Regions from separate parts of the Actinoplanes awajinensis subsp. mycoplanecinus genome, predicted to be linked through region 1. Evidence: riboswitches for the same ligand, from Rfam matches in the RefSeq annotation. Region 1 holds a riboswitch; each other region holds the start of a gene.
What was found. Region 1 has a riboswitch for S-adenosylmethionine ahead of ADL15_RS34510 (GNAT family N-acetyltransferase). Riboswitches for the same ligand answer to the same signal wherever they lie in the genome.
Positions count from the first base shown of each region.

Region 1 (10,330 bases):
GTCCCCACGTAGCGGCTGTTGTGGTCTTGTGTGTGGAGTTTTGGTGCGGAGTGCGCCGAAAGTCCCCACGTAGCGGCTGGTGCGGTCTTGTGTGTGGAGTTTTGGTGCGGAGCGCGCCCAAACTTCACACGCGTAGTGGTTTTGCGCCCGTTCGGGAGCATTGCTGGTCTCGCTGGGAGTGCGTTTACCTGTGGAAACATCGCGAGTTGGCCGTGAGCTCGGTCGCTGCGGCTGAACCCTGCGGTGACGTTCGCCTGCGGCCCGTCCCGGATGGTGACGGCGCCTCGACGGGCATCGAGGGCGGTAGGAACGGATAAGCGATGGCTGGTCAAGTGCGTGTGGCCGGTCGGGGCGGGCGGTGGGCATCCGCGATGTGGGAACGCGTGCAGTTGCCGCCCCCATGAGGGCGGTGGCCGCACGCGATCTGGCATTGCGTGCTGCTGCCGCCTCGAACTCGACCGATCGCGTGTTCCTACCGCCCTGTCAGCGCCGAGCGCGTGCTCCTGCCGCCCTTCCAGCGTCGAGCGCGTGCTTCTACCGCCCTCCGACCGCCGAGTTGCATGCTCCTACCGCCGCGCCGCGCCGCGCCGCGCCGCGCCGCGCCGCGCCGAGCCCCGGCCGCGCCCCGCGGGGCCAGTGCCCCGCCCTGCGGCGCTGAGCCCCGCCGCGCCGAGCCCGGCCGCGCCGCGCCCCGGGCCGGGGCACTGGCCTCGCGGTGACCGCGCCACCACACCGGACCGGCTCGGCGGGGTTCAAGTAGGACCGGATTGTTAGGGTGATGGCAGGTCATGAGCGCCAGCATTGAGCCCCGGCTTGCTGGCCGGCAACCCTCCGTTCGTGGGTGGGGTGCCCCGGGTGATGACCGGGCCCGGCGCGCGGTGCGCTGGGCAAGCCGCGAAAGGAGCCGTGCTGTGCTGCTCAACAACCTGCTCAAGAACCTCGACGCACCGACCCTCGAGGGACGTCTGGTCCGCCTCGAGCCCCTCGCCGAGCGGCACGCCGCCGACCTGGCCGTCGCCGCCGAGGAGGATCGCGGGTCGTACCGGTACACCTGGGTGCCGGCCGCCGAGGAGATCGACGGATATCTCGATGCGCAGCTCGCGCGGGCCGAGGCGGGTGTGTTGAAGCCGTACGCGCAGGTCGAGACGGCCACCGGCCGGGCCGTCGGCGTGACCGGGCTCTGGGACCCGCGGCCCTGGCCGGACCGGGACGAGCTGTGCGCCGTCGAGATCGGTTTCACCTGGCTGGCCGCGTCGGCGCAGGGGTCCGGTATCAACACCGAGGCCAAGTACCTGCTGTTTCAGCACGCCTTCGAACAGTGGAACGCCGCCCGGGTCGACCTGAAGACCGATGCCCGCAACCTCCGCTCCCGCGCCGCGATCGAGCGGGTCGGCGCCCATTTCGAAGGCGTCCTCCGCTCCTGGTCGAAGTCCTGGGCTCCCGGCGAGGAGGGCCGCCTGCGCGACTCCGCGATGTACTCGCTCCTGGCCTCCGAATGGCCCCACTGCCGGGCCCGCCTGAAAGCCCGCCTCACCACCCCCTGACCCCGACGCACCCCAGCCCCCGCTGGCGGCAGACCCCAGCCTCGCGCTACAGCGGCTTCGTGTAGAGCCGGTAGTCCGCCGGGCCGGCCAGCAGCGGCGCCAACTGCGGATAGTGCTCCTCCAGCTGACCGACCCGCTCGACCCGATACCCGAGCCGTGAATACCACGAGTGCAGGAACTCCTTGGACTCCAGCACCCACTCCCGCGGCACCAGCAACTCCAAGCGCATCGTGGTGTCGCCCCGGGACCGGCAGTACGACTCGGCCCACCGGATCAGCCCACCCCCGATGCCGTTCCCCCGCAGCGACGGAGAAGCCGCCAGCATCCCGAACTCGCCCACCCCGCCGCCCGTCCGGCGTACCCGGACCACCCCCGCGAGCTGCCCGTCCCGCTCGTCCCAGGCCAACTCCCCGGCCTTGGCCAACGCGGTCACCTCGGCCAGGCTGGTCCGCTCGGCGCCGTCCACCCACAACCCCTTCTCCGACTCCCGGTAGACGAGGTTGACCAGGTCGGTGGCGGCCGCCAGGAGCGCCGGTTCGGTGACGGTGAGCTGCGAGATCACACCCTGGACGGTACGGGGTGACCTCGACCCGACGCACCACCCCGGCGGTCGCGCAGCGATCTCGAGCGGGATCACCTCGCGGTGTCCGGCGGGGGCTGTGCCCAGGTCGTACCAGATAGGTTTTGGGTTATGCGAATCTCGATCTGGCCGGGCGCCGGGCAACCTTGGGCCGACATCCTCGCCGCGGCCCGTCACGCGGAGCAGACCGGCTGGGACGGCGTGTGGATCGCCGATCACTTCATGCCCAACGACGGCCCCGGCCGTGATCCGCATCAGCCGACCCTGGAGGCCGGCTCGCTTGTCGCGGCGCTCGGCGCGGTGACCGAGCGGGTGCGGATCGGGACGCTGGTGTACGGCAACACCTACCGGCACCCGGCCGTGCTGGCCAACATGGCGGCCACCGTCGACCGGATCACCGGCGGCCGGTTCACGCTCGGTGTCGGCGCCGGCTGGCAGATCAACGAGCACGAGCAGTACGGCATCGAGCTGCCCGCCGTGAAGCAGCGGCTGGACCGGTTCGTCGAGGCGCTGCGGGTGCTGCACGGACTGCTCCGGCAGCCCACGACCACTCTGGACGGCGAGTACTACCGGCTCACCGACGCGATCAGCGAGCCGAAGCCGGTGCAGGACCCGCTGCCCATCATGATCGGCGGCGGTGGTGAGAAGCGGATGCTCGGTGTCGTCGCCGAGTACGCCGACCTGTGGAACACCTGGGGCCTGCCCGAGCTGATCGCGCACAAGTCCGCGGTCCTGGACCGGTTCTGCGCCGAGCGCGGCCGCGACCCGAAGTCGATCGCCCGCACCGCGCAGGCGCTCACCGTGGTGGACGGCCCGCTGCCGGAGGGCCTGCCGGTGCCGGTCATCGGCGGCAGTCCGGAGAAGCTGGCCGACGCGTTCGCGGAGTACCGCTCGGTGGGCCTGGACGAGCTGATCATCCCGGACGGGTTCCTCGGTGCCGGCGCGGAGAAGCTCAAGGCCATGGACACGATCCTGGAGCTGGTCAACAGATGACGGCCTGACTTCTTATGTCGCCTCGGCCGCCGCCGACTAATCAGGGCGCGACCCGCACGGTGCGGGCCGAGGCGACACGAAAGGCCGGACACTGATGGAGCTGCCCGAGATCGGAACCCCGATTTTCCTGTCCCTCGGGGAGGGCGTGAACTTCCGCTCCCGGTTGGAGTCGGTCGACGAGAACACCTTCAGCGTGGCCGCTCCGCTGGAGACCAGCGGGCCGGAGGGTTTCCTGCCCGGCTACGAGTTCGAGGTGTTCTGGGTGCCGCCGCGCACCCGGGTGGTGATGCCGGTCCTGTTGAAGAGTGTCACCGACTCCGCGCCGTACCGCTGGAACCTGTTCTCCACCGCGGAACCGGAGATCAGCAACCGCCGTGAGTACGCCCGGGGTGGTGGCGGCGCGCCGCTGCGCCTGTTCGGCGAGTGGGGCCCGCAGTACCTGCAGGGCCGGATGCTGGACATCAGCGAGGGCGGCCTGCGGTTCTGGGTCGCCGAGAACAAGCAGATCAAGGAGGGCGACACGATGCGCGCCCTGGTCTGGCTCGGCAACGGCGAGACCGAGGTCTCCGGCAAGGTGTACGCGGTCCGTCCGTCCGAGGACGGCGCCGGCCTGGACGTGGTGCTGATCTTCAAGACCGTCGACCCGCTCGCCCAGATGATCCGGCAGTACGTGATGGCCTGGGAGATCGGCGAGCGCCGCCGGGCGAGCATGGAAGCGTGACCGCGGCGGGGGCGGGACCGTTCACAACTGTCTGACCACCCCGGCCTGGACCGACGCGAGTTTGTCCGGGTTGGCGGTGTTGAGGATCGCGGTGACCCGCCCCTGAGCGTCCAGGTCCAGCGTGATGGTGCCGAGCACCCGCCCGGCGCCGCTGATCACCAGGCCGGGGCTGCCGTTCAGCTCGGCCACGACGGCCGACATCTGGTCGATTTGCACCCCCTCGTAGGGCCGGCCGCCGACCCCGGCCAGCCACGCCGCGACCCGTGCGGCGCCGGTCACCGGGCGCATCGCCTGGCGGACCTTGCCGCCGCCGTCGGTCCACAGCGCCACGTCCGGCGCGAGCAGCTCCATCAGCGTGTTGATGTCCCCGCCCGCCGCGGCGGCGAAGAAGCGTTCGGTCACCGCCCGCTGCCGGTCACGGTCCGCCGGGAAACGAGGGCGGTTCTCCCGTACGTGCTCGCGCGCCCGGTGCGCGGCCTGCCGCACGGCCTCCGGTGTCCGGTCCATGGCGTCCGCGATCTCCTGATAGGTGAACGCGAACGCCTCCTTCAGCACGAAGACCGCCCGCTCCAGCGGTGTCAGGTTCTCCAGCACGAGCAGCAGCGCGGGCGCCACGTCCGGCGTCTCGCCGGTGGTCAGCACGGGTTCGGGCAGCCACGGCCCGACGTACGTTTCGTGCCGCGCCGACCGGAGCCGGTCCATCGCCAGGTTCGACACGATCCGCACCAGGTACGCCTTCGGGTCGGCGACCTGGGACCGGTCCGCCGCCGACCAGCGCAGCCAGGTGTCCTGCACCGCGTCCTCGGCGTCGGCGGCGCTGCCGAGCAGCCGGTACGCGACCGAGAACAGCAGGCTCCGGTACTCGTCGAAAACGGTCACCGGCGCCATCCCAGCATGGTGTGGCGGGGGAACCGCAGGGTGCGGCGGAACGTCGGCCACGGCGCGGAGCTCACCGTCTCCTTGTACCAGACCGCGGCCCGCCCGGTCAGCCGCGCCCGCGCCGGGGACTCGTCGCCGTGCACGAACTGGATCACCGCGTCGTGCCGGCCCAGGCTGATCGGCACGTGCAGGTAGCCGAAGCGGAAGCGCCTGACCGGTTTCCCGTCCAGCTGCCGGACGATCTGCTGGGCGGTGTGCGCGCCGGTGGGCATCCCGCTCTGACAGGTGCCGTGCATGAGGCCGTACTTCTGGCGGATCGCGGCGGCGTCGCCCACCGCGTACACCTCAGGGTGTGACACCGACCGCAGCGCACCGTCGGTGACGATGCGGCCGTGACCGTCGGTGGTCAATCCGGCGGCGGCGGCCAGCGGTGACACCCGCACCCCGCTGGTCCAGAGCACGGCATCGGCCGGCGCGGTCCCGCCGCCGGCCAGGTCGACACCGTCGGCGCGCACCTTGACGATCTCGCCGAGCCGGACGGTCACCCCGAGCCGGCGCAGGGCGGCGTCCAGGTAGGCCCTGGCCTGCGGGCCGAGCATGGCGCCGGGTCGCTCGCGGCCGAGCAGGGTGACCGCGAGGTGCGGGAAGCGTTCGGCGATCTCGGTGGCGGCCTCGATGCCGGTCAGGCCGCTGCCGCAGATCACCACGTTGCCGCGGCTCATCTCGGCCAGGCGGCGCGCGAACGACTCCGCGTCGTCCAGGCTGTACGCGTTCTCCGCTGCGCCCGGCACCGCCCCGGTGTCCGCGCTCGCTCCCAGCGCGTAGACCAGCGTGTCGTACCCGATCTCCCGCTCGTCGTCGATCCGGACCGTCCGCCCGACCGGATCGATGCCGGTCACCCAGCCCTGCTGGAACTCGGCCTTCGAGCCGGCCAGCAACTCCCGCAGATTCAGCTCGGCGAGTTGCTGACCGGTGGCGACCTGGTGCAGCCGGAGCCGCTCGGTGAACCGCTCGCCGGCGTTCACGACGGTGATCGACACGTCGTCCCGGCGGCGGGCCCGCCCGGCCAGCGCGGTCACCGTCAGCATGCCGGCGTAACCGGCACCGAGCACCACGATCCTCTTGGCTTCCTTGGTCATCGTCCTGTCCCTCTCCTCGGTGTTTACCGGGGGACGGACAGGACGACGCCGGCGTGAGCCGCAGTGACCTAGATCACTTGATCATGGAGCCGGTCCACTTGCCACCCTCGGGGGCGACGGCGATGCAGGTGACGCTGCGGTCCACGGCCCAGGACCGGTCGGACGGGTAGACGTAGTAGATCTCGGCGTCGGCGAACTTCCCGATCGCGTACGGCTCGATCGACCGGTCGCAGCGCTTCTCCGCCTCGGCCTCGACCTTCGCCTCACCCGGGAAGCTGCCGTCCGCCATCGTGAAGACGGTGTAGACCTCACCCTCGTGCGACTGGGTGCAGGCCACCACCGGCAGGTCGTAGACCGTCTCGGAGTCGGTGAGCGTGGCGATGCAGTCGCCGGGCGCGAGCTTGTCGGTCCGTACGTCGGCCGGCTCGGTCGTCACGGCGGTCGGCCGGGTCGCGGTCGTCGTCGAGGTGTCCTTGCCGTTGTCGACGGCGTTGCCGACCGCGACGATGCCGACGATCAGCACGATCCAGGCGATCGACAGGCTCAGCCCGGCGATCGCCAGGCCCTTGCCGCGGTCGCCGCGCTTCGGGATCTGGCCCAGGGCGATCAGGCCGAAGACGATGCCGAGCAGGCCACCGAGGATGCCGAAGATCAGCGACGCGATGGCGAACCCGTTGGTCCGGCCGGAGTCGGGCTGCTGCCCGTACATCGGGTAGGGCTGGCCGGGGTAGCCGGGCTGCGGATACGCCTGGCCGGGGTAGGGCTGCTGGGGGTAGCCGCCGTAGGGAGGGGGCGGCGTCGGCGCCGGCACTTCATAGCTGGGCGCGGCATAGCTGGGCGCGGCGTTGTACATCGGCGTCGTCGGCGGTGCACCGAACGCCGCCGTCGGATCACTGCCCGGCTGATACCCGGCCAGCGGGTCCGGCTGCTGCGGAATGGGTGACAGACCGGGCGCCTGGTTCGGCTGTCCGGGGATTTCCTCGTTCACGCCGGGACGCTAACCCACGAACGGATCATCCCCGGGATCACGACGGTGAAGATTGGGTATCGACCCTGCTGGGACCGGCGTTCGGCCGGCCCCAGCGGCCGATCACTTCAGCAGCCGCTTGTCCGCGCGCAGCGACCGCGGCAGCTCGATGGTGATCCACTCGTTGTTGTCCGCCTGGCCCGGGGTGCGGCCGCTGGAGAACGGGAAGTTGTTGTCGTTCAGCACCGCGAGGTGGGTGTCGTCCAGGATCACGACGTCCTCGATGGTCTGGAAGGGGAAGGTGAACGTGGTGCCGAACCCGGCGAGCTTCTTCGGGTTCGCGACGTTCATCAGGTCGACCAGCAGGGTCTTGTCCAGCAGGCCGTCGTGGTTGCGGTCCCGCTTGTCGGCCAGGTAGAGCCGCTTGACCACGGCGGTCGCGCCCTGCCCGCCGTCCCGCTCGATGATCAGGAACCGGTTGTCGTCCACCGCGATGGCGTCACCGATCGCGTTGGCCGTCGACTCCAGCCGGTAGGCGTACCGCTTGCCGGTGTACTTCTGGGCGCGGGTGTCGAACTCGTTGAGCCGCAGCTGCCCCGGGGTGTCGCCGGCGACGGTGCCCTCGAGCAGGCCGTAGACGTACCGCCCGCCCGGCGAGGAGGCCAGGCCTTCGAAGCCCTTGCTGCTGCCGGTGGTCGCCGGGACGCCGGTGCGGGTCGCGGTCTCCGGCGCGATCACGCCGTCGAGCGGGATCGGCGCGGTGAGCAGCCGTCCGGCCCGGTCGGCGTGCAGCAGGTAGGGGCCGAACTCGTCACCGAGCCAGAACTTGCCGTCCTTCGCCTTGACGATCGACTCCACGTCGAAGTCCGCGCCGGTCAGCACCCGGTCGGTGCGGGTCAGCTGCCACGGCACCTTGCCGTTCGGGTCGGTCAGGTTGATCCCGCCGACCACGTCGACCGTGCCGGTGGCGAAGGCCGGGGCGAGCCGCTGGATCCGCAGCAGGAAGTCGGCGGAGTTGGCCTGGTTGCCGTACCCGTTGTCGGAGAGCACGTCGTAGGTGCCGTCGTGGTTGTCGACGATGCCGGAGAAACCCTGCACCGGCTGGTCCGCGAACGGCGCGGTGAACCCGTGCAGGTCACCGGTGGCCAGCGCGCCGGAGGGCTCGCTGCCGGGGACGAACGTGCCGGCCGGCAGCGAGGCCCAGCCGGTCAGCGTCGGCGTGCTGACCTTCGGGTGGCCGCCCGCGTAGGACGAGGTGCCGGTCAGGGCCATGGCGAGCACCAGCGCACCGGCGCCGGCGAACGTGCGATTGACGATCTTTCCCATGGGGCCGGACGGTAGGCACACCGGATGAACCACCAGCGACATCAACCACGTTCACATTCAAATTCATGATGTCGTGCGTCCGCCGGGGTGCAGATCGCCGCTCCCGCCGGGACCCCTGCGGGCTCCGCTGGCCGCCGGCGCGTCCAGAACGCGGAGCCCTCCGGGGCGACGTCCGTGGGTGGGCACGGAAACCCCTGGTGGCGCCGCCGCCGAGCGGGAGAGCCGTTTCCACAGCCAGCCGCAGTCCACAGGCCACCCATCACCCCCACCCCCTCCCCGCCACACTGTCCAAGGGGGAGCCCCCAGGGAGGGCGGGCTCTGCGCGGTCGGCGGTTGATCACACCCGGCCGGTGGCGCGGTCCAGCAGATCGTCGGCGGGGCAGCGGCCCCGGTGCACGTAGGTCTCGGTGAAGTCGGCCACCGCGTCGCGCAGCTCCCGGGTCGCGCCGTTGCGGGCCAGCGACGCGTAGGCGGCCAGGAAGCAGGCCCGCGCCGCGTCGGCGAGAACCGGATCGGTGAGCGCGTCCCGGGCCGCGCGTTCCCACAGCCGCGGCTCGCCGGCCAGGTGCGCGGTCGCCGCGTACGCCTCCTCGGCGGCCCGCGGGTCGTCGAGCAGCGCGGTGACCACCGCGGCCGGAACCCGCCACCCGTCGCCGGGCTGCCGATCGGCGACGTCGATCTCCAGGTGCCCGCGGGCGGCCACCGGCGGGTGCAGGCTCAGCAGGTGGCGTTCCAGATCGGCCTCGGTCAGCCGGGCACCGCCGCGCAGCCGGTCCCGCAGGCTGCGCCCGGTGACGGTGGGGGAGTCCAGCACATAGGCGGCCCACACCAAGCGCGGATCCACCACCCGCCTCGGCTCCAGCACCTCCGCGGGACTGTCCGGCACCCGAGGCCCCGGAAGCCACCCACCCGTCCCGCTCCCGTGCCGTCCCCCGCCGCTCCCGTCCCGCCCGTCGGTGCCGCTGCCCCGTCCCGCGCCGTTTTCGTCCCGGCCGTCGGTGCCGCTGCCCCGTTCCCTGCTGCTTCCGTGCTGTCCCTCGTTGCCACCGTGTCGGGGGCCGACCGCGCCGGGCTGATACCCGGCGCTTTCCTGCCCCGTGCCCGCTTGCCCTGCGCCGGCACTGCGGTCCGGGTCCGGCAGGACCGGGAGGTCGCGGCGCAACGCCTGCCGCACGCTGCGCCACCCGCTCGGCCGCCCGTCCCGCAGCGGCGCGTTCGCGAACGCGGCGGCCAGCACCGGCGCGAGCGTGTGCGCGAGCACCCACCGCCGTGCCAAACCGAGCGGCCCCCCGCCGTCCAGCCCGGCCTCCAGACCGACCCGGATCCCGGCGGTGGTGCTGTCGGAGACGTGCGCCGGCCCGTCCGGGTTGGCGGTGTCGGCCGCGACCGGCAGCACGGTGAGCCCGTACCCGTCCATCACCCGCCCGGCCGCCGCGAGATCGTCGGACATCCGGCGGAGCGCGACGTCGAGGCCCGGCGACGGGGGACCGCTGACCACGGCGACCCGGGGTGACCGCGCGTCCAGGAACCCGTGCCGCAGCGCGCGCCGGCCGGCGGGCACACAGGCCGGATCCAGGAGCAGATCCACCGCCACCCCGACGAATCCCGGCATCCCGGGATCAAAAGCCCGCGCCGCTAGGAACTCCTCAGCAGCCTGCTCGGTCAGGGTGGTCACGCGATGCCTCCGCTTGCGTCCGAGGGGGTGGAGCTTCCTGATCGTCGTCCGTCGTCCGTCGATGAACGATTGCCGGCCAGCTTTTCGCCCGGCGTCGCCCACCGGCCGTCCGCGGGCCGATCCATCGGTCCGCCGGGCAGCTTCCGGCGAGCCGGAGCCGGGAGCGGTCGGCGCGCCCTAGGACGTCTCCGCTGCTCCCGGCCTACCGGTCGCCGTGCCAACGAGCATAGCATTCCTATCTGTCCGATAGGAATAGCGCCGCCAAGTCGAATCCGCCCCCTAGTCGCCTCCCTCTCCTCGCTTCCCTCGCCTCCCTGTCTCGCAGTCAGCGGGATAGCCTCCTAGGAAGCCTTAGGGGTCATGGCCCGGACCCCCGAGAGCGGAATCAGGGCGCTCTCCGGGAAACCGCCGGTCCTCCCGGGCCATCCCGCGGCCATAGCGTCAGCTCATGTCATCGAACCTGGTCACCGTCCGCCGGGCCGCGCTCGCCGCCCCCGCGCTGCTGC
Region 1 covers NZ_LLZH01000295.1:25,992-36,321, reverse strand. Annotated here, with positions in the region: SAM riboswitch class IV at 785-900, shown strand; gene ADL15_RS34510 (GNAT family N-acetyltransferase) at 912-1,544, shown strand; gene ADL15_RS34505 (GNAT family N-acetyltransferase) at 1,591-2,106, opposite strand; gene ADL15_RS34500 (TIGR03560 family F420-dependent LLM class oxidoreductase) at 2,236-3,117, shown strand; gene ADL15_RS34495 (PilZ domain-containing protein) at 3,212-3,838, shown strand; gene sigJ (RNA polymerase sigma factor SigJ) at 3,860-4,726, opposite strand; gene ADL15_RS34485 (NAD(P)/FAD-dependent oxidoreductase) at 4,714-5,856, opposite strand; gene ADL15_RS34480 (DUF4190 domain-containing protein) at 5,930-6,844, opposite strand; gene ADL15_RS34475 (esterase-like activity of phytase family protein) at 6,947-8,149, opposite strand; gene ADL15_RS54600 (glutamate-cysteine ligase family protein) at 8,487-9,824, opposite strand; gene ADL15_RS34460 (hypothetical protein) at 10,273-10,330, shown strand, end outside.

Region 2 (10,330 bases), on a different contig from region 1:
GGCCTTGCCACCTGGGGGCGGTAGCCGCACGCACAACCCGACCGCGGACCGCCACCGCCCAGAACCCGCCCGACCGCGGACCCCTGCCGCCCCGCCGACGCCGAGTGCGGACCCCTGCCGCCCCCTCCGCGCCGAGCACGGACCCCGGCCGCCCCTCCGGCGCCGAGCGCGGACTGTCACCCCCCCACCGTTGCCGAGCGCGGACCCCGGCCGCCCCTTCGGCGCCGAGCGCGGACTTCCGCCGCCCCGCCAACATCGATCACCCACGCTGACCGTCACAACAGCACCGAGCGACTGGACATCCCGGCCCGCAACGACACCCCTACCCACCTGCACCCGAACACATCGGGAACCACTCCAAGACCCGCAGGGCCCCACCGAGATCAAAACAGGCTGAGCGGCATTGGGACCTGCTCGGCTGGTTCTGAGGGTTGTCAAAGCGGGCCGGAGGCGACCGTGAGGACCGGCCGGGCCGGCGACGCGTGCTGCTGCGACCGACACCCGCTCGGCTGTTGCCCGGTCGCCCCAGCGTGTGGAGTTTGGGTGCGCCCCGAGCCGAGAGTCCCTACCGACAGCGCGGGACGGCTGGGCGTGGGGAGTCGGGGGTGCGGAGCGGACCGAAATTTCACACCGTTCGCGCAGAGCCCACCCTCCCTGGGGGATCCCCCTCGAACAGTGTGGTGGGGGGATGGGGTGGGTGGGGTGGGGGCTGTGGATGGTGGCGGACTGTGGATGACGCTCGGTGGTTGGCGGTGGGGGAGAGCTCGGGGTTTCCGCGACCACCCGCGGGCGTCGCCCCGGAGGGGTTCGCGTTCGGGACGCGCCAGCGGCCTGCGAAGCCCGCAGGGGTCCCGGCGGGAGCGGCGGTCCGGACCCCGGCGGACGCACGACATCTTGATTTTGTTCCGGATCGGCCGATTCTTCGGAAGGAGGTCGCTCACACCTCGGGAACTCGGTGGGGCTTCGGCGGAATCTCGTCGTAAGCTTCGGGAAACAACTGAATACCTCATCCAGAGGGGCAGAGGGAACGGCCCTGTGAAGCCCCGGCAACCACCGCGTATGTCTCGATGACGAGGCCGCGCGCGGCAGGTGCTAATTCCGTCCCCGCTTGTGGCAGGTCGCCGCCGGGGAAAGATGAGAGGAAGGCCTCGATGACGTCTGCCGTCAGCGCACCCACTGTCAGCACCACCTCGCCTGCTCGCGGGCTGATCTGCCGCGCGTGTGGCGCGGAGTTCCCGCTGGCCGCTCAGCATGCCTGTTTCGAGTGTTTCGGCCCGCTCGAGGTGGCCTATGACCAGGCCGCGCTCGCGCGGGTGACCCGGGCCGACATCGAGGCGGGCCCGCAGAACATCTGGCGCTACGCGGCGTTGCTGCCGGCCGGGCAGAACCCGGACACCCGGGTGACCCTGGACCCGGGGATGACGCCGCTGGTGAGCGCGCCGGCGCTGGCCGAGCGGCTGGGCATCAGCGCGCCGCTCTGGATCAAGGACGATTCGCAGAACCCGACGCACTCGTTCAAGGACCGGGTCGTCTCGGTGGCTCTGACCGCGGCCAAGGAGCTCGGCTTCAAGCGGTTCTCCTGCGCGTCGACCGGCAACCTGGCCAACTCGGTCGCCGCGCACGCGGCCCGTGCCGGGGTGCCCAGCATCGTGTTCATCCCGGCCGACCTGGAGCCGGGCAAGGTCATCACGACCGCGGTCTACGGCGGTGAGCTGGTCGCGATCGAGGGTTCCTACGACGACGTGAACCGGCTCTGCGGTGAGCTGGTGGAGACCGACGAGTTCGAGGACACCGCGTTCGTGAACGTCAACGTCCGGCCGTTCTACGCGGAGGGCTCGAAGACGCTGGGGTACGAGGTGGCCGAGCAGCTCGGCTGGCGGATCCCGGCGCAGGTGGTCATCCCGATGGCGTCGGGTGAGCTGCTCACCAAGGTGGACAAGGCGTTCAGCGAGCTGGTCGAAATCGGACTGGTCGAGGCTCCGGAGGGTGGCTGGGCGGTGTTCGGCGCGCAGTCGGCCGGGTGCAATCCGATCGCGGTGGCGTTGCACAACGAGACCGACGTGATCACCCCGGTGAAGCCGACCGGGATCGCCAAGTCGCTGAACATCGGCGACCCGGCTGCCGGGGCGTACGCGATCGAGGCGGTCCGCCGCACTGGTGGCTGGATGGATTACGCGAACGACGACGAGATCCGGGCCGGTATCCGGCTGCTCGCCGAGACGACCGGTGTCTTCGCCGAGACGGCCGGTGGCACCACCGTCGCGGTGCTGCAGAAGCTGGTCGCCAGCGGCAAGCTGGACCCGGCGAAGGAGACGGTCGTCTACAACACCGGCGAGGGTCTGAAGACTCTCGACGCGATCGCCGGCCAGGTCGGGCCGACCCACCGGATCAAGCCGTCTCTGCGCGGCGCGCGCGAAGCTGGCCTGCTGGGATAACTCAGGGTGACCGGCGAGGAGCCGGTTGTCGAATATTCCTTCCTCCGAGGACTTGCGCGCCGATCTCCGGATCGGCAGGATGCTTGTCGCGGGAGGACGCGACGCCGTACGAGGCCCCTCACCTGAGCTTGGCGACAATCTCCGAGGGTCCCAACGACCCAGCGCTGACCCAATGGCATTCGTGCCGGAGGCGCTGTGCGTCCGTCCTCCCGACCAAATCCTCTTTCAGGCCCCACGGCGAGAGCGCCTGCGCCGGACCCGCCGCAGCCATGGGCGCAGTGGGACATCTTCCGGGTAGCCGCCGTCGGTCAGGCCCGCCTGGCGCTCGAACCAGTTGCGGCAGCCCCAGGACCCGGTCGCCGCGTAGGACCAGCCACAAGCGACCCAGTAGGCCGGCCAGAAGAGCGGGCCGAGCACCGCGTACTGCCCGGCGTGCCGGCTCTCGTGGGCGAGCAGGGCGGCCCGATCGTCGTGCAGCAGCCACTCGGCGGACCGCCGGGTGATGACCACCGAGCCGACCGTGAAGCAGGCCGCCGGCGGTATCGGCAGCCGCCAGCCCTCGGCGATCAGCACGCCGTCGCGGCCGCGCCGGATCCTCGTCCGGGTGACCATCGCGAGCAGCAGTCCGGCGCCGGTGGTCCCGTTCGCGGCGGTCAGCACCGTCCGCGTGAGTGGCCAGCGCCGGGCGGCCATCAGATCCGCCGGCGCATCTGCAACTGGGTGAGCACCGGCACCGTCGGATGCGGCTGGCGCACGCCGGTGTCTTCAAAACCCAATTTTTCGTACGCCCGGACAGCCCGATCGTTGCCGGTCACCACCTCGAGCATCAGCTCGTGCCGGCCGGCCGCGGTGGACCAGTCGGCGATCGTCTCGACCAGCCGGGCGAGCAGTTTGCCGCCCCGGCACGCGGGTGTCAGGTAGACCGAGAAGACCACGGTGACCTGCGGCTCCTCCGCGATGATGGTGCCGCCGGCGTGCCCGGTGAGCGGGCCGGACCCGGGGTCGATGACGAACTGGGCGAGCTCCGGGCCGGTCGCCGATCGGGCGAGCCGATCCCGATAGCCGTCGTGCGGGCGGGCGGCCGCCTGGGCCAGCGTCTCCAGGAAGGCGAGCGGACTGTCCGCCAGCATCTCGAGCCGCAGGGCACGCATCCGTCCGGCGTCCTGCGGGGTGATCCGGCGCACCGTCGAACTCTCCATGCGTCCTCATTACCCGCCACGGCGGCCGGCGGCAACCTTGTTGCCGTAAACCCGTCGTGACCTGGCGTGGAAGATCATTAGCCGGTTTGCCGACCGGCCCGGAACGTTTCGCGGGAAGATGGGCTTTCTTGCACTCGGTACCCGAGAGTGCTAAACAAGTGATTGGCACTCGCGACCCGTGAGTGCCAGCAGGTCGGGGCGGTGGGGTTCCGGTCACGGCGCCGCCATCGGTGCCGCGACACGAAACCGGTCGTCGCGGGCTATCCGGCTCGGCCTGAGGACGTCACATCGCCAGGTGGTGACGTCCACAGACTTCCTCAGTGTGCGGGCGGGGCCGAGCAGGCCCGGCGCCGCGGATGTCCGGGAGGACAACGCCGTATGGCCAAGATCATTGCGTTCGACGAGGAAGCTCGTCGCGGCCTCGAGAGTGGCATGAACCAGCTCGCCGACGCGGTCAAGGTGACGCTCGGCCCGAAGGGTCGCAACGTCGTTCTCGAGAAGAAGTGGGGCGCTCCCACGATCACCAACGATGGTGTATCCATCGCCAAGGAGATCGAGCTCGAGGGCACCTTCGAGAAGATCGGCGCTGAGCTGGTCAAGGAGGTCGCCAAGAAGACCGACGACGTCGCCGGTGACGGCACGACGACGGCGACCGTGCTGGCCCAGGCGCTGGTCCGCGAGGGCCTGCGCAACGTGGCCGCCGGTGCGAACCCGCTCGGCCTGAAGCGTGGCATCGAGGCCGCCGTCGCCAGCGTCTCCGAGGCGCTGTCGCAGCTGGCCAAGGACGTGGAGACGAAGGAGCAGATCGCCTCCACCGCCTCCATCTCGGCCGGTGACACCACGGTCGGCGAGATCATCGCCGAGGCCATGGACAAGGTCGGCAAGGAAGGCGTCATCACCGTCGAGGAGAGCAACACCTTCGGGCTCGAGCTCGAGCTCACCGAGGGTATGCGCTTCGACAAGGGTTACGTCTCGGCGTACTTCATGACCGACGCGGAGCGTATGGAGGCCGTCTTCGACGACCCGTACATCCTCATCGCGAACAGCAAGATCTCCGCGGTCAAGGACCTGCTGCCGATCCTCGAGAAGGTCATGCAGTCGGGCAAGCCGCTGGTGATCATCGCCGAGGACGTCGAGGGCGAGGCCCTGGCCACCCTGGTCGTCAACAAGGTCCGTGGCACCTTCAAGTCCGTCGCCGTCAAGGCCCCGGGCTTCGGTGACCGCCGCAAGGCCATGCTGGAGGACATCGCGATCCTCACCGGTGGCGCTGTCATCAGCGAAGAGGTCGGCCTCAAGCTGGACGCCGCTGACATCTCGCTGCTCGGTTCGGCCCGCAAGATCGTCATCACCAAGGACGAGACCACGGTCGTCGACGGTGCTGGCAACAGCGAGCAGATCCAGGGCCGGGTCAACCAGATCCGCGCCGAGATCGAGCGCTCGGACTCCGACTACGACCGCGAGAAGCTGCAGGAGCGCCTGGCCAAGCTGGCCGGTGGCGTTGCAGTGATCAAGGTCGGCGCGGCCACCGAGGTCGAGCTCAAGGAGCGCAAGCACCGCATCGAGGACGCCGTTCGCAACGCGAAGGCGGCCGTCGAAGAGGGCATCGTCCCCGGTGGTGGCGTCGCGCTGGTGCAGGCCGGCAAGACCGCGTTCGACAAGCTGGACCTGGTCGGCGACGAGGCCACCGGTGCGAACATCGTTCGCGTCGCGCTCGACGCCCCGCTGCGTCAGATCGCCGTGAACGCCGGCCTCGAGGGCGGCGTCGTGGTGGAGAAGGTGCGCAACCTCGAAGCGGGTTGGGGCCTGAACGCCGCGACCGGCGAGTACGTCGACCTGCTGGCCGCGGGCATCATCGACCCGGCCAAGGTCACCCGCTCGGCGCTGCAGAACGCCGCGTCGATCGCCGCGCTGTTCCTCACCACCGAGGCCGTCGTGGCCGACAAGCCGGAGAAGAACCCGGCCCCGGCCGGCGCCCCCGGCGGCGGGGACATGGACTTCTGAGTCCGGTCTCCACCAGGGTGTAGAAACTCAGCACGTAGGAACGGGCGGGTCGCTTCGGCGGCCCGCCCGTTCCGCGTTCCTGGACTTTCCGGTCAGGCCATCCGGTGCCGGCCCGGGCGGTGGCGGCCGCCGGTGGGGCCGCTGAAGACCGTCATCACGTACAGCATGCCGCCGCAGAGCAGCAGTGCGCCGCCGGTCGCGGCCAGGGGCACCAGGCTCAGGCCGGTCTTGGCCAGGTTGCCGGAGGTGACCGCGGAGGTCACCCGGATCGCCACGGTGGCCCGGGCCTGCCCGCCGTGGGCGTCCTTGATCGCGTACGGGAACGTGTCCGTGCCGGTGAACCCGTCGGTGGCGGTGTAGGTGATCGTGCCGTTCGTGTTCAGCGTGACCGAGCCGTGCTGCGGGCGGCCGAGCTTGACGATGTCCAGCTTGTCGTCGTACGGGTCGGTGTCGTTCGCGGTCGGTGTCACGGTCACCGACTCGCCGCCGATCACGGTGTACCGGTCGGAGACGGCCACCGGCGGCTGACCGGTCCCGGCCACGGTCACCGTGATGGTGCCCTGGGTCAGGTTGCCGTCCGCGTCCATCGCCTCGTACGTGAAGCTGTCGGTGCCGATGAAACCGGCCTCCGGGACGTAGGTGATCGTCCCGTTCGCGTTCAGCGTGGCGGTGCCGTGCGCCGGCTTGCCGAGCGAGGTCACCTTGATCTTGATGCCGTGCTGGTCGACGGTCGGCCCCGGCAGGCTCACCGCCTTGCCGGGCTTGGCGCGGATCGTCCGGTTCGGCGCGACCGGTGCCGGTCCGACCGTCACGGTCACGGTCGCGGTGACCTTGTGGCCGGCCGAGTCCACCGCGATGTACTCGAACGTGGCCACCCCGGAGAAGCCCGCCGGCGGGGTGTAGACGATCTTGCCGATCTTGATCACCGCAGTGCCGTGGTCCGGCGTCGCGACCAGGTCCAGGGTCAGCGAGCCGTCCGGGTCGAGGTCGTTGGCCAGCACCCCGATGGTGATCGGGTGCTGGTACGTGGTGGTCCGCTGGTCCGGCACGGCGACCGGGTTGCCGTCGCTGACCGTCACGGTGACGGTGCCCTCGGCGGTGCCGCCCTGGCCGTCGCTCACCTCGTACGAGAAAGTGTCGGTGCCGGTGAAACCGTCGGCCGGCGCGTACCGGATCTTGCCGGCCACCAGGGTGGCGGTGCCGTGCGCCGGGGTGCCGACCGTGGTGACGGTCAGCGTCTGGCCCGGGTTCGGGTCGGTGTCGTTGGCCAGTACGTCCAGGTCGAGGTGCCGGCCGGAGAGCATCGCGGCGGCGTCGGCGACGGCGACCGGGTCGGCGTTCGCCACGCGTACCGTGACGGTCTCGGTCGCCTCGTTCCCGGCGCCGTCCCGCACCGTGTAGGTGAACCGGTCGGTGCCGGTGAACCCGGCCGCCGGGACGTAGGTGACCTTCCCCGCCTCGATCGCGGCCGTGCCGTGCGCCGGGGCGGTGACGCTGAGCAGGGTGAGCGGGTCGCCGTCCGGGTCGGTGTCGTTGACCAGCACGTCGATCGTCACGGCGGTGCCACCCGGCGTCGAGGCGGTGTCCGCGCCGGTCGCCGGGCCGCTGCCGATCGCCACGGTGACGGTGCCCTGGCTGGTCGCGCCGAGGTCGTCGGTGAGCGTGTAGGTGAACGTGTCGACCCCGCTCACCCCGCGGTTCGGGGTGTAGACGACCTTGCCGCCGACCAGGGTCACGGTGCCCTTGCCGGCGTGCCCGACCGCGAGCACGCTGAGCGTCTGACCGGTGTTCGGGTCGCTGTCGTTGGCCAGCACCGCCAGCTCGGTCGCGGCGCCGGGCTGCACCAGGAAGTGGTCGTCGAGCGCGATCGGGGCGACGTTGTGCACGGTCACGGTGACCGTGCCGGTCGCGGTGAGGCCGGCCGGGTCGGTGATCGTGTAGGTGAACGCGTCGGTGCCGTAGAACCCGGCAGCCGGGGTGTAGGTGACGGTCCCGCCGGCGTTCACGACGACCGTGCCGTGCGCCGGCGGGGTGGCCCCGGCCAGCGTGACCGCGTCGCCGTTCGGGTCGCTGTCGTTGGCCAGCACCGGGATCGACACCGGGCTGTCCGTGCCGGTCACCGCGGCGTCCGGGGCGGCCGTCGGCGCCACGTTGACCGCGACCACGGTGACCGAGGCGCCGGACGTGCCGCCGTGCCCGTCGGACACCTGGTAGTGCAGGGTGTCCGTGCCGTGGAACCCGCTCGCCGGGGTGTAGACGATCCGGCCGGCCGAGACGTACGCGGTGCCGTTGGCCGGCGGCGCGTCGATGGTGACGGTCAGGGTGTCGCCGTTCGGGTCGGTGTCGTTCACGGTCACGTCGATGGTGGTGGGCGCGGCCGCCGAGACGGTGACCGAGTCCGGCTGCGCGGTCGGCGCGGCGTTGCCGACCGTGACCACGATCCAGGCGGTGTCGGTGCCGCCCCGCCCGTCACTGACCGTGTACGTGAACCGGTCGACGCCGGAGAAGCCCGGGGCCGGGGTGTAGGTGAGGGTGCCGTCGGCGTTGCGGACCACGGTGCCGTGCGAGGCGGCGCCGGTGCCGGTGACGCTGATCGGGTCGTTGTTCGGGTCGGTCGCGTCGGCCGCCGGGTCCAGGGTGACCGCGGTGGCGTACGGGGTGGCCGGCGTCTCGGTCGCGGCCACCGGCGGGGCGTCCGCGACGGTCACCACGACGGTCCCGGTCGCGGTGTCGGTGCCGTCGGTGACGGTGTACGTGAACGTCGCGGGCCCGGAGAACCCGACCGGCGCCAGGTAGTGGATCTTCCCGCCGGAGATGGTGGCGGTCCCGTGGTCCGGCGTGCCGACCGCGCTGATCGTCAGCGGGTCGTGGTTCATGTCGGTGTCGTTGGCCAGCACGTCCACGTCCACGGCGTTGCGATAGCCGACCTGGTCGGCGTCGTTCGCGGCGACCGGCCCGGAGTTGGCCACGGCGACCCGGACGGTGGCGGTCGCGGTGCCGCCGTTGCCGTCGGAGAGGGTGTAGGTGAACACGGCCACGCCGGTGAACGCCGGATCCGGGGTGAACAGGACCTGGCCGCTGCTGAGCGCGGTGGTGCCGGCGCCGGCCTGTGGCGGGTCGACCGCGTCGAGCGTACGGGTGTCGCCGTTCGGGTCGGTGTCGTTGGCCAGCACGTCGATCGTGACCGGGGCGCCGGCGCCGGTGGTGACCGTGTCGTCGTGGCCGACCGGTCCGGCGTTCGCGGTGGTCACCATGTCGGTGGTGGTGTCGGTGCCGCCGTGCCCGTCGGCCAGCGTGTAGTCGAAGTAGTCCGCGCCGCGCCAGGCCGGGTCCGGGGTGTACGTGACGGTCCGGTCGGCGTTCACCGACACGCTGCCGTGCGCCGGCGCCTGGGCGATCGACACCGAGAAGTCGCTGTTCGGGTTCTCCGGGTCGTCGTCGTTGCCGAGCACCCCGAACGTGACCGGGGTGCCGCCGGCGGTGGTCGCCGAGTCGCTGCGGGCCCGCGGGTTCGCGTTCACCTCGAGCTGGGCGGTGGCGGTGTCGTTCGTCGTGTCGACGTCGTGGCCCGCGCCGGAGACGGTGAGGCTCGCGGTCGTGGTGGTGGCCGCGGTGCTGTCCGCGACGGCCGGGACGGTCACGCTGCCGCTGGTGTTCTTCGCCAGGTAGCCGAGCGTGCAGGTGACCTTGGAGGCGGCCAGGACGCAGCCGGCCGGCAGGGTGCCCGCGGTGACCCCGGCGGGCAGGGTGAGCTCGGCGACCGGCCGGGTCTCGATGCCCGGGCCGTTGTTGGTCACCGTCGCGGTGTACGACACGGAGTTCGGCGCCCCGGCCCGCTGCACCCGGCTCGGCGCGACGGTCAGGCCGGCGGCCCGGTCCACGTCCGGGCGCTGCACGGTCAGCGTGGAGGTGTCGCTGACCCCGGTGATCGTCATGACGCTGGTGCTGCCCTGGAACGTCACGTTCGGCAGGTTCACCACCGTGGAGCCGGCCGTGGCGGTCGGCGCCACCACGACCTGGAACGTGACGTAGGTGCTCGCCTGGTACGCCAGCGTGCCCAGGTCGAACGTCACCTGGGTGGACCCGCCGTCGACCCGGCCGGTGTCGGCGACCGGCGAGCCGGCCACGGTCAGCGAGTTCGGGACGTAGGTCGTACCGGTCGGGAACGCGTTGATCAGCCTGGACAGGCTCGCCGTGTCGGAGCCGTCGTTGCGCACCGCGACCCGGTACTCCACCACGTCGCCGGGCAGCAGGTCGCCGCTGTTGAGGTCGGTCGGCGTGGTCGTGGTGACCAGTTTCGGGGCGAACAGGTCGGTGGTGAACGTGACGACGCCCGGGTAGAACGTCTCGCCGCTGGTGGTCAGGGTCAGCTGCGCCGAGGTGACGTTCGGGTTCAGCTTGCCGGCCGCGTCGAACTGGTCGATGTCGACGCCCATCAGGTTCAGCCAGTTCGGGTCGCGGGACCCGACCGCGTTGCCGCCCTCGCTGACCGTGCTGTTGAAGAAGTTGTTCGCCGGGTTCTGGTTGTCGCTCATCGCCACGTTGTCGAGCTTCAGGGTGTCGCCGACCTTGCCCAGGTCACCCTCGTAGACAACCGTGCCGATCCTGGCGCCGACCGGTGCGGTCTGCGGCGTCTGGAAACCGGAGACGTTGATGTTCACCGAGGTCGAGCTGCTGTTGACCACGCCGAAACCG
Region 2 covers NZ_LLZH01000341.1:80-10,409, forward strand. Annotated here, with positions in the region: SAM riboswitch class I at 1,004-1,141, shown strand; gene thrC (threonine synthase) at 1,152-2,435, shown strand; gene ADL15_RS48045 (hypothetical protein) at 2,661-3,128, opposite strand; gene ADL15_RS48050 (GNAT family N-acetyltransferase) at 3,128-3,634, opposite strand; gene groL (chaperonin GroEL) at 4,013-5,635, shown strand; gene ADL15_RS48060 (Ig-like domain-containing protein) at 5,728-10,330, opposite strand, start outside.
Region 2: another riboswitch for S-adenosylmethionine. It lies ahead of thrC (threonine synthase); the one in region 1 lies ahead of ADL15_RS34510 (GNAT family N-acetyltransferase).

Region 3 (10,330 bases), on a different contig from region 1:
AACCCCGGTCGGTGCGGCTGGAGCGGGACGTCTTCGACGAGGTCGGTGGCTGGATCGAGCAGTACCGGCGCCGGGCCGAGGCGCGTTACCAGCGCCTGGACGCCGTGCTGCGCGCCCTGCCTGCCCAGGACCCGAACGAGCGAGAGGGAGAAGGACGATGAGCGAGGCACGTATCGAAGCCGACAAGGACCTGCCGATCATCCGGATCACCAGGGACTTCGCGGCCACCCCGGAGCAGCTCTTCCGGGCGCACACCGACCCGGAGCTGTTCGCCCAGTGGTGCGGCCCGGACTCGACAGTCACCCGGATCGACCGCTGGGACGCCACGACCGGCGGCGCCTGGCGCTACGTCGCGGTGCAGGGCACCGAGGAGTACGGGTTCCACGGCTCGTTCCACGAGGTCGGCCCGGAGCGGATCGTCCAGACGTTCACGTTCGAGGGCATGCCCGAGGGGGTGTCCCTGGAGACGCTGACCTTCGAGGACCTCGGCGACGGCCGGACCCGCCTGCACGCCCAGTCCCTGGTGGACAGCATCGCCGGCCGGGACGCCTGGCTGCAGAGCGGCATGGAGACCGGCGTGAACGAGGGCTACACCAAACTGGACACCCTCCTGACCAAGGGCGCCCTGTAGACCGGTTGTCCACAGGGCCGAGCGGGCGGCGCGGGATTTCGGGACCCTGTCCTGATGTCACGCGTCGCCCAGGTACCCACATCACTGACCAAGGCCCCGTTCCGGGGGTCGGCCGCGATCCGCGACGGCACGCTCAGCCGCAAGATGCTGCGCAGCCGGGCATGGCAGCGGCTGCTACCCGACGTGTATGCGCACCGGGACCTGCCCGTCGACCATCGGCTCCGGTGCACAGCCGTGGGACTCGTCATGCCGGCCGGGACCGCGATCGGTGGCGCCAGCGCCGCCCATCTCTGGGGCGCGCCCCTGGTGCACCCCGATCCGCCGGTGTCCGTGGTGGCGCCCCGCGACCGGTGGATGAACAGATTTCCCCGGGTCGCGGTCCATCACACCGTGCTCGGTCTCGACGACCTCACCGAGCTCGACGGGACACCGGTGACGACGCCGGAACGCACCGCCTTCGATGTCGGGCGACGGCTGCCCCGCGTCCACGCCGTCGTGCTGTTCGACGCGCTGCTCCAGCAGGGGACGCTCGACGCCGGCGCCGTGATGGAGCTGGCCCGGCTGCGCGGCCGGTGGCCGGGCATCCCACTGCTCAAGACGGTGCTGAGCCTCGCCGACGGGCGAGCCGAATCGCCGATGGAATCCCGCCTGCGGCTGCTGCTGCACGACGGCGGGTTGCCGGCGCCCCAGCCGCAGTACGAGATCCGGGACAGCCTCGGACGCCTGATCGCGCGGGTGGACCTCGGCTGGCCGGCGGCGCGGGTGGCGGTCGAGTACGAGGGTGATCATCACCGGGAACGCGAACAGTTCCGGCGCGACATCAGCCGGGCACAGGCGATACAGCGGCAGGGCTGGACGATCCTGCGGTTCACCGCGAACGACGTCCTCCGGCTGCCCCGGGAGACGGTCCTGGCGGTAGCGACCGAGCTGGCCAAGCACCGCTGACCCCGCGATCGATCAGGTTAAGGGCCGCCACGACCAGCCGAGACCACCCAGCTGGCCCCCACGGCCCCTATCCGACCCCCATAACGGCCCCCACGACCAGCCGGGACCGTGCAGCTAGCGCTGGCGGCCCGGTCCGACGGGGGCTGCGGGCGGTGACCACAGGCGCCGCCCGGGAGGCGCGGGGTGGTCTGGGGGTGGGCGGCGTCGCGTCTGACCGGTGGGGGCTGTGCACAGGTCGTACCAGGAAAGGAGACGGCCTGGAGCGGCCGCCTCCTTTCCGGACGAAGCGTTATGGGGTGGGGAAGAGGTCGTCGAAGACGGCTACCCGGTCGAACTGCATGGCGAAGTCGCGGGCCCGGGTCTCCATGGCGTGTTTCTCGGATTCCGGCATGTCGAGGACGACACGGTCCAGGGCGTCGCCGAGGGCGTTGATGTCGCCGGCCTCGATGATGATGGCGGTGTCGCCGACCGCCTCGCCGGTGCCGCCGGTCAGGGTGGTGACGATCGGGCCGCCGCCGGCCAGCATCTTCTCGGCCAGGGCGATGCCGAACGTCTCGACGAAGTCCGGTTCCGGCTTGGTGGGCAGCGCGTAGGCGGCGCACCCGGCCATCAGCAGCGGCTTCTCGTCGTCGTCGACGTCGTTGAGGAAGATGATCCGGTCGTCTTCCTTGGTCATCGCGCGGACGTGGTCCAGGGCCGGGCCGTTGCCCGCGATGACCAGCGGATACTCGTCCCGGGCGGCCATCTGGCCGTACGCGATGACCAGGTCGTAGATGCCCTTGGCCCGGGCGACGCGGGACAGGAACAGGATGTACTTGCCGCGTTCCAGGCCGCGCTTCTTCAGCGCCTCGTCGACCGCGTCCTGCTCCAGGCCGAGGAACGCGGACGAGTCGATCGGCGGGTAGCTGACCGTGACCCGGTCCTGGCACGCCTGGGCGAAGGACGTGCCGCAGTGCGCGTCGACCTCCTCGGCCGAGGCGATGATCTCGTCCTTGGTGTACTCCGAGACCGCGACCACCTCGTCGCTGGCCAGGAACGTGGTGAGCAGGACGGTGGCGGCGCCGAAGCGGCCCTCGCGCAGGCAGGAGCGGATCACGTTGGTGACGTCCGAGCCGACCGCCTTCGCGATCGTGTGCACCTGCGGGTTGAAGCCGGCTGCCCGGGCCGCGGTCACCGCGTCGTTGATCACCTGGGTGTGCGGGACCAGGTACATCGACAGGCACACCGTGGGCACGCCGTCGCTGAGCAACTCGACCAGACGCCCGGTGAGGCCGGCCAGATGGCGGCCGTCCGGGACGCGGTAGTCGCCGACCGCTTCCGGGCGTTCGACGGTGATGCCCTCGCTGTACGGGAGCAGGCGGTCGAGCGGCTTCAGCGGCAGACCGGCGGCCTGCAGCGTCGGGATCGGCCAGGTGAGCAGGCGGACGTCGTCGAAGCCCCGGGTCAGGGCCACTTCGGCGAGGTTGCGCGCCTCACCCGAGTGTCCGCAGATCACCGGGTCGGCGCGGACCGCGATCACGAGTCTCCGGGTAGGACGGCTCATGGTCATTCCTTAGGTGTTCGCAGGGGGTTTGGAGAGGGTGAAGGAATGGGACGGCGGGCGGATCCCGTGCGCCCAGGTCGAGGGCTCGGGGCCGAGCTTCAGGTGCAGCCGGCCGCCGCGGTGCACGTCGGTGGCGGCCAGGTGACCCGCGTGCAGCGGTTTGCCGTTGAGGGTGGCGGACTGGACGTACTGGGCCGGCGGGTCGTGGTCGAGACCGTCGACGCCGATCGGCGTCTCGCGGTGCCCGCTCGTCTCGATGATGAACTCCTCGTCGCCCACGCGCATCGTGGCCCGCTCGAAAGCGGGGGCGTTCACCAGGAAGAGGTTCTGCCCGGCGACCGGGAACAGGCCCAGGGAGGCCCAGACGTACCAGGAGCTCAGACCGCCGGAGTCGTCGTTGCCCGGCAGGCCACCGGGGCCGGTGCCGAACTGCCAGGTCAGCGTGGAGTGCACGATCTCGGCGGTGCGATCTGGTCGGCCGGCGTAGTGGTACGCCCAGGGCGCTTCCATGTCCGGCTCGTTGTTCAGCCCCTCGAACCGGTTCAGCGCGTAGCCGAGCGCCATCTCGGCCGGTTGCGGGCCGACGCCGGGCTGCTTGACCGGCTCGGCGCCGTAGCCGAAGAACCGGTCCAGCTGGTCGATGAAACCCTTGTCGCCACCGGACAGCTCGATCCGGGCGGCCATGTCGTGCAGCAGCCGGAACGAGTAGTTCCACTTGCCGCCCTCGTAGAACTCCGAGTCGCGCAGCAGGCCGGTGGTCGGCTCGAACGCGTTCACCCACTGGTGGCTGCGGCGCTCCAGGTCGTCGGCGAGGCGCCGGTCGTTGAGCGCGCGGGCCAGCTTGGCGGTGCAGTGGTGGGCGTAGGCCAGGTCGAGGGTATGGGTGATCGGGTGCACCAGGCCGTGCTCGAAGAAGTCCTCGCCGTACATCCGGCGCAGGTCGTCGGCCATGTGCACGAGCGCCCAGCCCCAGTCGATGCCGTTGCGGCCCAGGGCGTGCGCGTCGGCGATCGCGGTGTGCGCGAGCGCGGACGCCTGCCGGAAGAACCGGTCGGCGCCCCGGGCCATCCGGTACCCGATCGGGAAGTTGCCCTCCTCCTCGCAGACCCGGATGAGCGACTCGAGCAGGTCCATGGCCCGGTCCGGCGCGATCGCCTGCAGCAGCGGGATCTGCGTCTTGTAGATGTCCCACATGGTGCAGATGTCGAACGCGTACGGCCCGGAGTTCGGCCAGAACGGGCTCTCGTCGTCGGCGACGCACGGCTTGATCAGCGAGTGGTAGAGCGCGGTCGCCATCACCGTGCGCCGGGCCGGGGTGCCGCCCTCGACCTTGACCCGGCCGATGTGGTCACCCCAGCGGGCCCTGGTGCCCGACCGGACCTTCTCGAACGCCGGCTCGGCGGTGCCGCACTCGCGCCGCAGGTTCTCCTTGGCCTGCTCGCAGCCGCGCAGCGAGAACCCCATCCGCACCTCGATGGTCTGCCCGGCCCGGGCCGAGCCCATGAAGAGCAGGCCGAACGGGCGCAGCGTGGTGTGCCGGATGCTGTCGAAGTCGAGCCGGGTGCCGCCCGGGATCAGGCGCCGGTCGTACCAGAGCATCTGGCGCCAGCCGGGGGTGTCCGCCTCGATGTAGACCGAGAGCGGCACGCCCTCCATGACCACGGTGCCCTGCGCGCAGCCGTGGCCCATGCTCTCCACCTGGGCGCGCAGCGGAACCGTGCGCCCCAGGTCGATCGCCAGGCCGCCGCAGGACAGGTCGAGGACGACCCGGGCGCTGTGGTGGTCGGGGAACGTGTACCGGTGCACGGCGACCTTCTCGCCCACGGTGATCTCGCTGCGCACCCCGGTGTCGAGGTTCGCGGCGTAGTAGCCGGGCTCGGCGCGCTCGTCGTGCAGCGCCCAGGACTGGCCGAGATCGTCCAGCGGCTGGACCATCGGGGTGACCCGCACGTAGTTGTAGTACTTGCGGATCGCGCCGGTGCCGGACTGCTGGAAGTGGGTGAAGCCGGAGGCCTGGGTCCGCTCGAACATCTCCTCGGGCACGCCCTCGGTGTTCTTCGCGTACCGGCCGTAACCGGTCGGGTAGGCGCCGGAGTAGGCGCAGGCGGAGACCATGCCGAAAGGCGAGGTCGCGCCGGGGTGGGTGTTACCCACCTGCGGCTTGGGCCACCACCAAGTGGCGGCCAGACCGTGTGCCCTGGGCAGGTCGGTCGCCGCGGTGCCGATGAATGGATCAACGTTGTCGAGGATTTCGGGACTCTAACCGGCCGCGAACCCTCCTGTGGTTTCAATCAGGTGAACTGCTCCATAGGAGTGACACATGCCCCGCTCAACAACATCTCCTGGAACTCTTCCGGGGGCTTCGGCGGGCTGAAGAAGAATCCCTGTACGGCCGGGCAGCCGGCCGCCTTCAGCGCCTCCCAGTCGGCGGTCTCCTCGACCCCCTCGGCGATCGTGGACATGCCCAGCGACCGGGCCAGCCAGAGCACCGCCGAGATGATCGACGCCTTGCGCTGGTCCTCGGCCAGGCCGGCCACGAACGAGCGGTCCAGCTTCACGATGTCGGCCGGAACCGACTTGAGCCAGGTCAGCGAGCTGTATCCGGTGCCGAAGTCGTCGAGCGCGATCCGTACGCCGAGCCGCTTGATGGTGGCCAGCCGCTCGCTGACGTCGACCGTCGAGGCCAGCAGCGCGGTCTCGGTGATCTCCAGGACCAGCCGGGCCGGGTCCAGCCCGGGGTGCGAGGCGAGCAGGTCGGCCAGTTTCGGCACGAAGTCCGGCTCGGCCAGCTGCCGCGGGCTGACGTTCACCGACACGTAGCCCAGGTGCCCGGACCAGTAGAGCAGGTGGTCGACCGCGGAGCGCAGCACGTGCTCGCCGAGCGGCACGATCATGCCGGTCTCCTCGGCCGCGCCGATGAAGTGGTACGGGCTGAGGATCCGCCCGTCCGGGGTCCGCATCCGGCACAGCGCCTCGGCGCCGACGATCTGGCCGGTGACCGTGGAGACCACCGGCTGGAACCAGAGCGGCAGCGTCCACGGCAGGTTCCCGGCCAGCGCCTGGCGCAGCCGGGCCTCGGCGGCGATCCGCTCGTGCACCGACGCCCGCATGCCCTCGGCGAACACCTCGAGCCGGTTGCCGCCGGCCCGCTTGGCCGCGTACATCGCGGTGTCCGCGGCCAGCACCACGTCGTCGGTGTGCTCGGCGCCGTACACGGACGCCACGCCGATACTTACCGTGATCGGCAGCTGGTTGCCGCTCACGTCGAGCGGCTGACCCATCGACGCCAGGATCTCCTGCCCGGTGCGCAGCCCGTCGGCCGGCGGGCCGGCCAGGGCCACCACGAACTCGTCGCCGCCGAGCCGGGCCAGCAGCGCGCCGGACGGCACGGTACGGGCCAGCCGGGCGGAGAGCGCGCGCAGCACGTCGTCGCCGGCCGCGTGCCCGGAGCCGTCGTTCACCGACTTGAACCGGTCCACGTCCAGGTAGATCACGCTGACCGGCTCCTTGCGGGCCAGCATCCCGGCCAGGTCGTTCTCGAACGCCTTGCGGGACAGCAGCCCGGTCAGCGTGTCGTGGCGGACCTGCCGGCGCAGCTCTTCCTGGTGGTTGCGCGCGCTGGTGATGTCCATGCAGTGCGCGAAGATGAACCGCAGCTTGCCCTGCTTGTCGTAGAGCGGGGTGCTGTGCAGCTCGACCCAGATCAGTGTGCCGTCGTCGGTGCGCCGGTACTGGCGGGTCATGGTGATCGGGTCCCGGGACGCGACCGCCCGGTCGAACGCCTTCATCTCGTCGTTCACCGCGACGAGCGGCACGTCGCGGACCGAGAAGTCGGCCGGAAGCTGGTCCGGCAGCCGCAGCCAGTGCCGGTAGGCGGCGTTGGTCCGCAGCACCCGGCCGTCCGGGGCGAACATCACCATCGGTACGGGTGTCTCGTCGAAGGCGACGCTGAGCTGGGCCTGACTCTCCTCGAGGTTGTCCTGGGCCCGCCGCTCCTCGGACTCGGTGAGGCCCCAGGCGACCACCTGGAAACCGGCCGCGAGCAGCACCGCGACGCCGTGCAGCACCGCCCAGACCAGCGGGTGCGACATCGCCTGGTGGTGGTCGTAGGTGTGCGAGCTCACCAGCACCCCGAACACCGCGTGGTGCAGGGTGGTGGCGACCAGGAACGCGCCGAACGGCGCCCAGTCCCGGTACAGCGCGAGCGCGGCGACCGCGATGAAGAACGAGAAGTGCGCCTCGGTCAGGCCGTTGCTGAGCGAGACGAACCCGCCGCAGGCGACCGTGAAGCCGATCGCCACGCAGACCGACTGCAGCCGCCGGTGGCGCACCAGGGTGCCGGCCACCACGCACGGCAGCACCAGCAGGTCGGTCCAGAGCAGGGTCGAGCCCTGATCCGGGCGCAGCGCCCCGAACACGGTCACGCCGACCACGACGACGGCGAGCAGCAGCGTCAGCAGACGATGCCGCGCCGCCCAGTCCTCATCACGGAGGCCGCCACCGGCCGGAAGCCGGTCACGCAGCCACGTCAGCCAGGTACCCACGACTGCTAGATCGGCCTGAACCGCACACGGTCATAGGGTGAGGCCGGTAGCTACTCAGGAGCGAAGCACCGCGGCGAGCCCGGCGACGAAGCGGTCGACGTCGCCGGTGGTGCTGCCGAGGCCGAAGCTGGCCCGGAGCAGACCGGTCACGGCGGTGTGACAGCTGCCGGATTTGTCGGTTTTTAACAAAGAGCGGACCAGCGGATGGGCGCAGAACTGACCCGCCCGGACGCCGATGCCGTGCTCGCGGGCCAGCCGCCGCGCCACCTCGGCCGGGTCCCGGCCGGGCAGGTCGAGGGAGACGATGCCGACCCGCGGGTGGTCCGGGCCGAAGACGCTCACCTCCCGGGCCTCCGGGATGTCGCGCAGACCGTCCCGGAGCCGGGTCAGCAGCTCCTGCTCGTGCCCATGCAGAGCGTCCCGGTCGGCGGTCAGCAGGGCCGCGCAGACCGCGGCGAGCGACACCGCGCCGAGCAGGTTGGGGGTGCCGCCCTCGTGCCGGGCCGGGCCCTGCGACCAGGTCAGCTCGCCGGGCCGGTCGCCGACCAGGGCACTGGCGCCGCCGCCGGCCAGGTAGGGCTCGGCGGCGTCCAGCCAGTCGGCCCGGCCGACCAGGACGCCGGCGCCGAACGGGGCGTACAGCTTGTGACCGGAGAAGGCCAGGTAGTCGGCGCCGAGGTCGCTCATCGAGACCGGCTGGTGCGGGGCGAGCTGGGCGGCGTCGACGATCACCCGTACGCCGTGGGCGTGCGCGAGGTCGGCGAGTTCCCGGACCGGCCAGAGCTCGCCGGTGACGTTGCTCGCGCCGGTCACGGTGAGGACTTTCTCGCCGGGCGCCTGGAGTGCGTCTTCCAGCAGTCGACGAGCCTCGGCGGGCGACGCGGGTGTCGGGAGGCGGAGCGGGTTCGGCCAGGGCAGCAGGTTCGCATGGTGTTCGCCGTCGAACACGATCGTGGTGGTGCCGGCCGGCAGGGCGCGGGCCAGCAGGTTGAGCGCGTCGGTGGTGTTCCGCGTGAAGATCACCTGGTCGCCGGGGCGGGCGCCGGCGAACTCGGCCACCACGTCCCGGGCCACCTCGTACGCCACGGTCGAGGTCTGCGAGCGCACCCCGGTGCCGCGGTGCACGCTGCCGTAGCGGGGCAGCAGCTCGGCCACCGCGGTCGCGGCGGCCTCCACGCACGGGGCGGACGCGGCGTAGTCGAGGTGGGTGAACCGCACCGTCTCGCCGCTGGGGAGCTCGGTCTTCAGGTCGTCACCGATGATGCCGAGAGCCGACATGGCATGCCTCCGCTGAGGTCATGGACCGCCGAGGGTCCGCGCTTGCCGTCGTCGATCGACGCCGGCCCGGTCCTCACCCGGGGCACCCCATCGCGAACGCAAGGGTTGCCGGTCAGCGAGCCGGGGCTTGTCGCTGACACTCATGACCTGGCAACGAAGTTAGCAGACGTCACAGGCACGCGCCATATCCCATACTCAGAGTAGGGATTAGGGTCGATGGATGACCACCTTCGAGCAGCAGTGGACGCAGTGGCACGACGGGCACGAGAAGCGGCGGGCCGACCCGCACGGCTTCCTCGCGATCACCGGACTGCACTGGCTGACCGGGACCCCGCAGCGGTTCCCGGACGCGCCGGGCGAGTGGAGCACCGGCCCGGACGGCGTACTGGTGACCCTGAGTGACGGCGAGGAACTGGCCGGCATCGGCGCCGGCGAGCACCGGTTCGACCCCATCGAAGAACGCGGCGACATCACGGTGGGTTATGGCGACGCGATCCTGGAGATCGCCCGGCGGGGCGGGTCCGACGTGCTCCGCCCGCGGCACCCCGGCCACGAGACCCTGGTGAAGTACCTCGGCACGCCGGCGTACACGCCGGACGAGAAGTGGGCCGTGCCGGGGACGTTCGTGCCGTTCGACGAGCCGCAGCCGATCACGGTGGGTTCGGTGGCCGAGGGTCTCGAGCACGTCTACGAGTCGCCGGGGCGTATCGAGTTCAGCGTCGGCGGGCAGGACCTGTCGCTCACCGCGTTCAACGGGAGCGCGCCGGGGTCACTCTTCGTGCTGTTCACCGACGCCACGTCGGGGGTCACCACGTACGCGGCTAACCGCAGCCTGGCCGTCGCGGCGCCGGACGCGGACCGTGGCGTGGTGCTGGACTTCAACCGGGCGACGAACCTGCCGTGCGCGTACACCGAGTTCGCCACCTGCCCGCTGCCGCCGGCCGGGAACAAACTCCCGATCGCCGTCGAGGCGGGCGAACAGCTTCCGCGGTAACTTCCGGGGATGGAGCAGCTGCTCGCGCCCCTCGAGGCGCTGATCGGAATCCGCTCGACCGCCGACCGGCCCGGTGAGCTGCACCGGGCCCTCGGCCTGGCGCTCGACCTGGTCGGACCGGGCTTCGAGATCCGCCGATTCGAGTCCCGGGGCAGGCCCAGCGCGCTGGTGACCCATCCGGACCGGCCCGGCCGGCCCCGGGTGATCCTGAACGCGCACCTCGACGTGGTGCCCGGCACGCCGGATCAGTTCCGGGCACGCCGGGAGGGTGACCGGCTCTACGGCCGCGGCGCGCACGACATGAAGGCGGCCGCGCTCACCCTCGCCACGGTGTTCCGCGAGACGGCCGGCGACCTGCCGTACCCGATCGCCCTGCAACTGGTCACCGACGAGGA
Region 3 covers NZ_LLZH01000296.1:3,351-13,680, forward strand. Annotated here, with positions in the region: gene ADL15_RS34530 (ArsR/SmtB family transcription factor) at 1-161, shown strand, start outside; gene ADL15_RS34535 (SRPBCC family protein) at 158-631, shown strand; gene ADL15_RS34540 (DUF559 domain-containing protein) at 686-1,576, shown strand; gene ADL15_RS34545 (glycosyltransferase) at 1,866-3,119, opposite strand; gene ADL15_RS34550 (glycoside hydrolase domain-containing protein) at 3,129-5,369, opposite strand; gene ADL15_RS34555 (putative bifunctional diguanylate cyclase/phosphodiesterase) at 5,411-7,663, opposite strand; gene ADL15_RS34560 (aminotransferase class V-fold PLP-dependent enzyme) at 7,718-8,941, opposite strand; SAM riboswitch class IV at 8,975-9,089, opposite strand; gene ADL15_RS34565 (DUF1684 domain-containing protein) at 9,162-9,935, shown strand; gene ADL15_RS34570 (M20 family metallopeptidase) at 9,945-10,330, shown strand, end outside.
Region 3: another riboswitch for S-adenosylmethionine. It lies ahead of ADL15_RS34560 (aminotransferase class V-fold PLP-dependent enzyme); the one in region 1 lies ahead of ADL15_RS34510 (GNAT family N-acetyltransferase).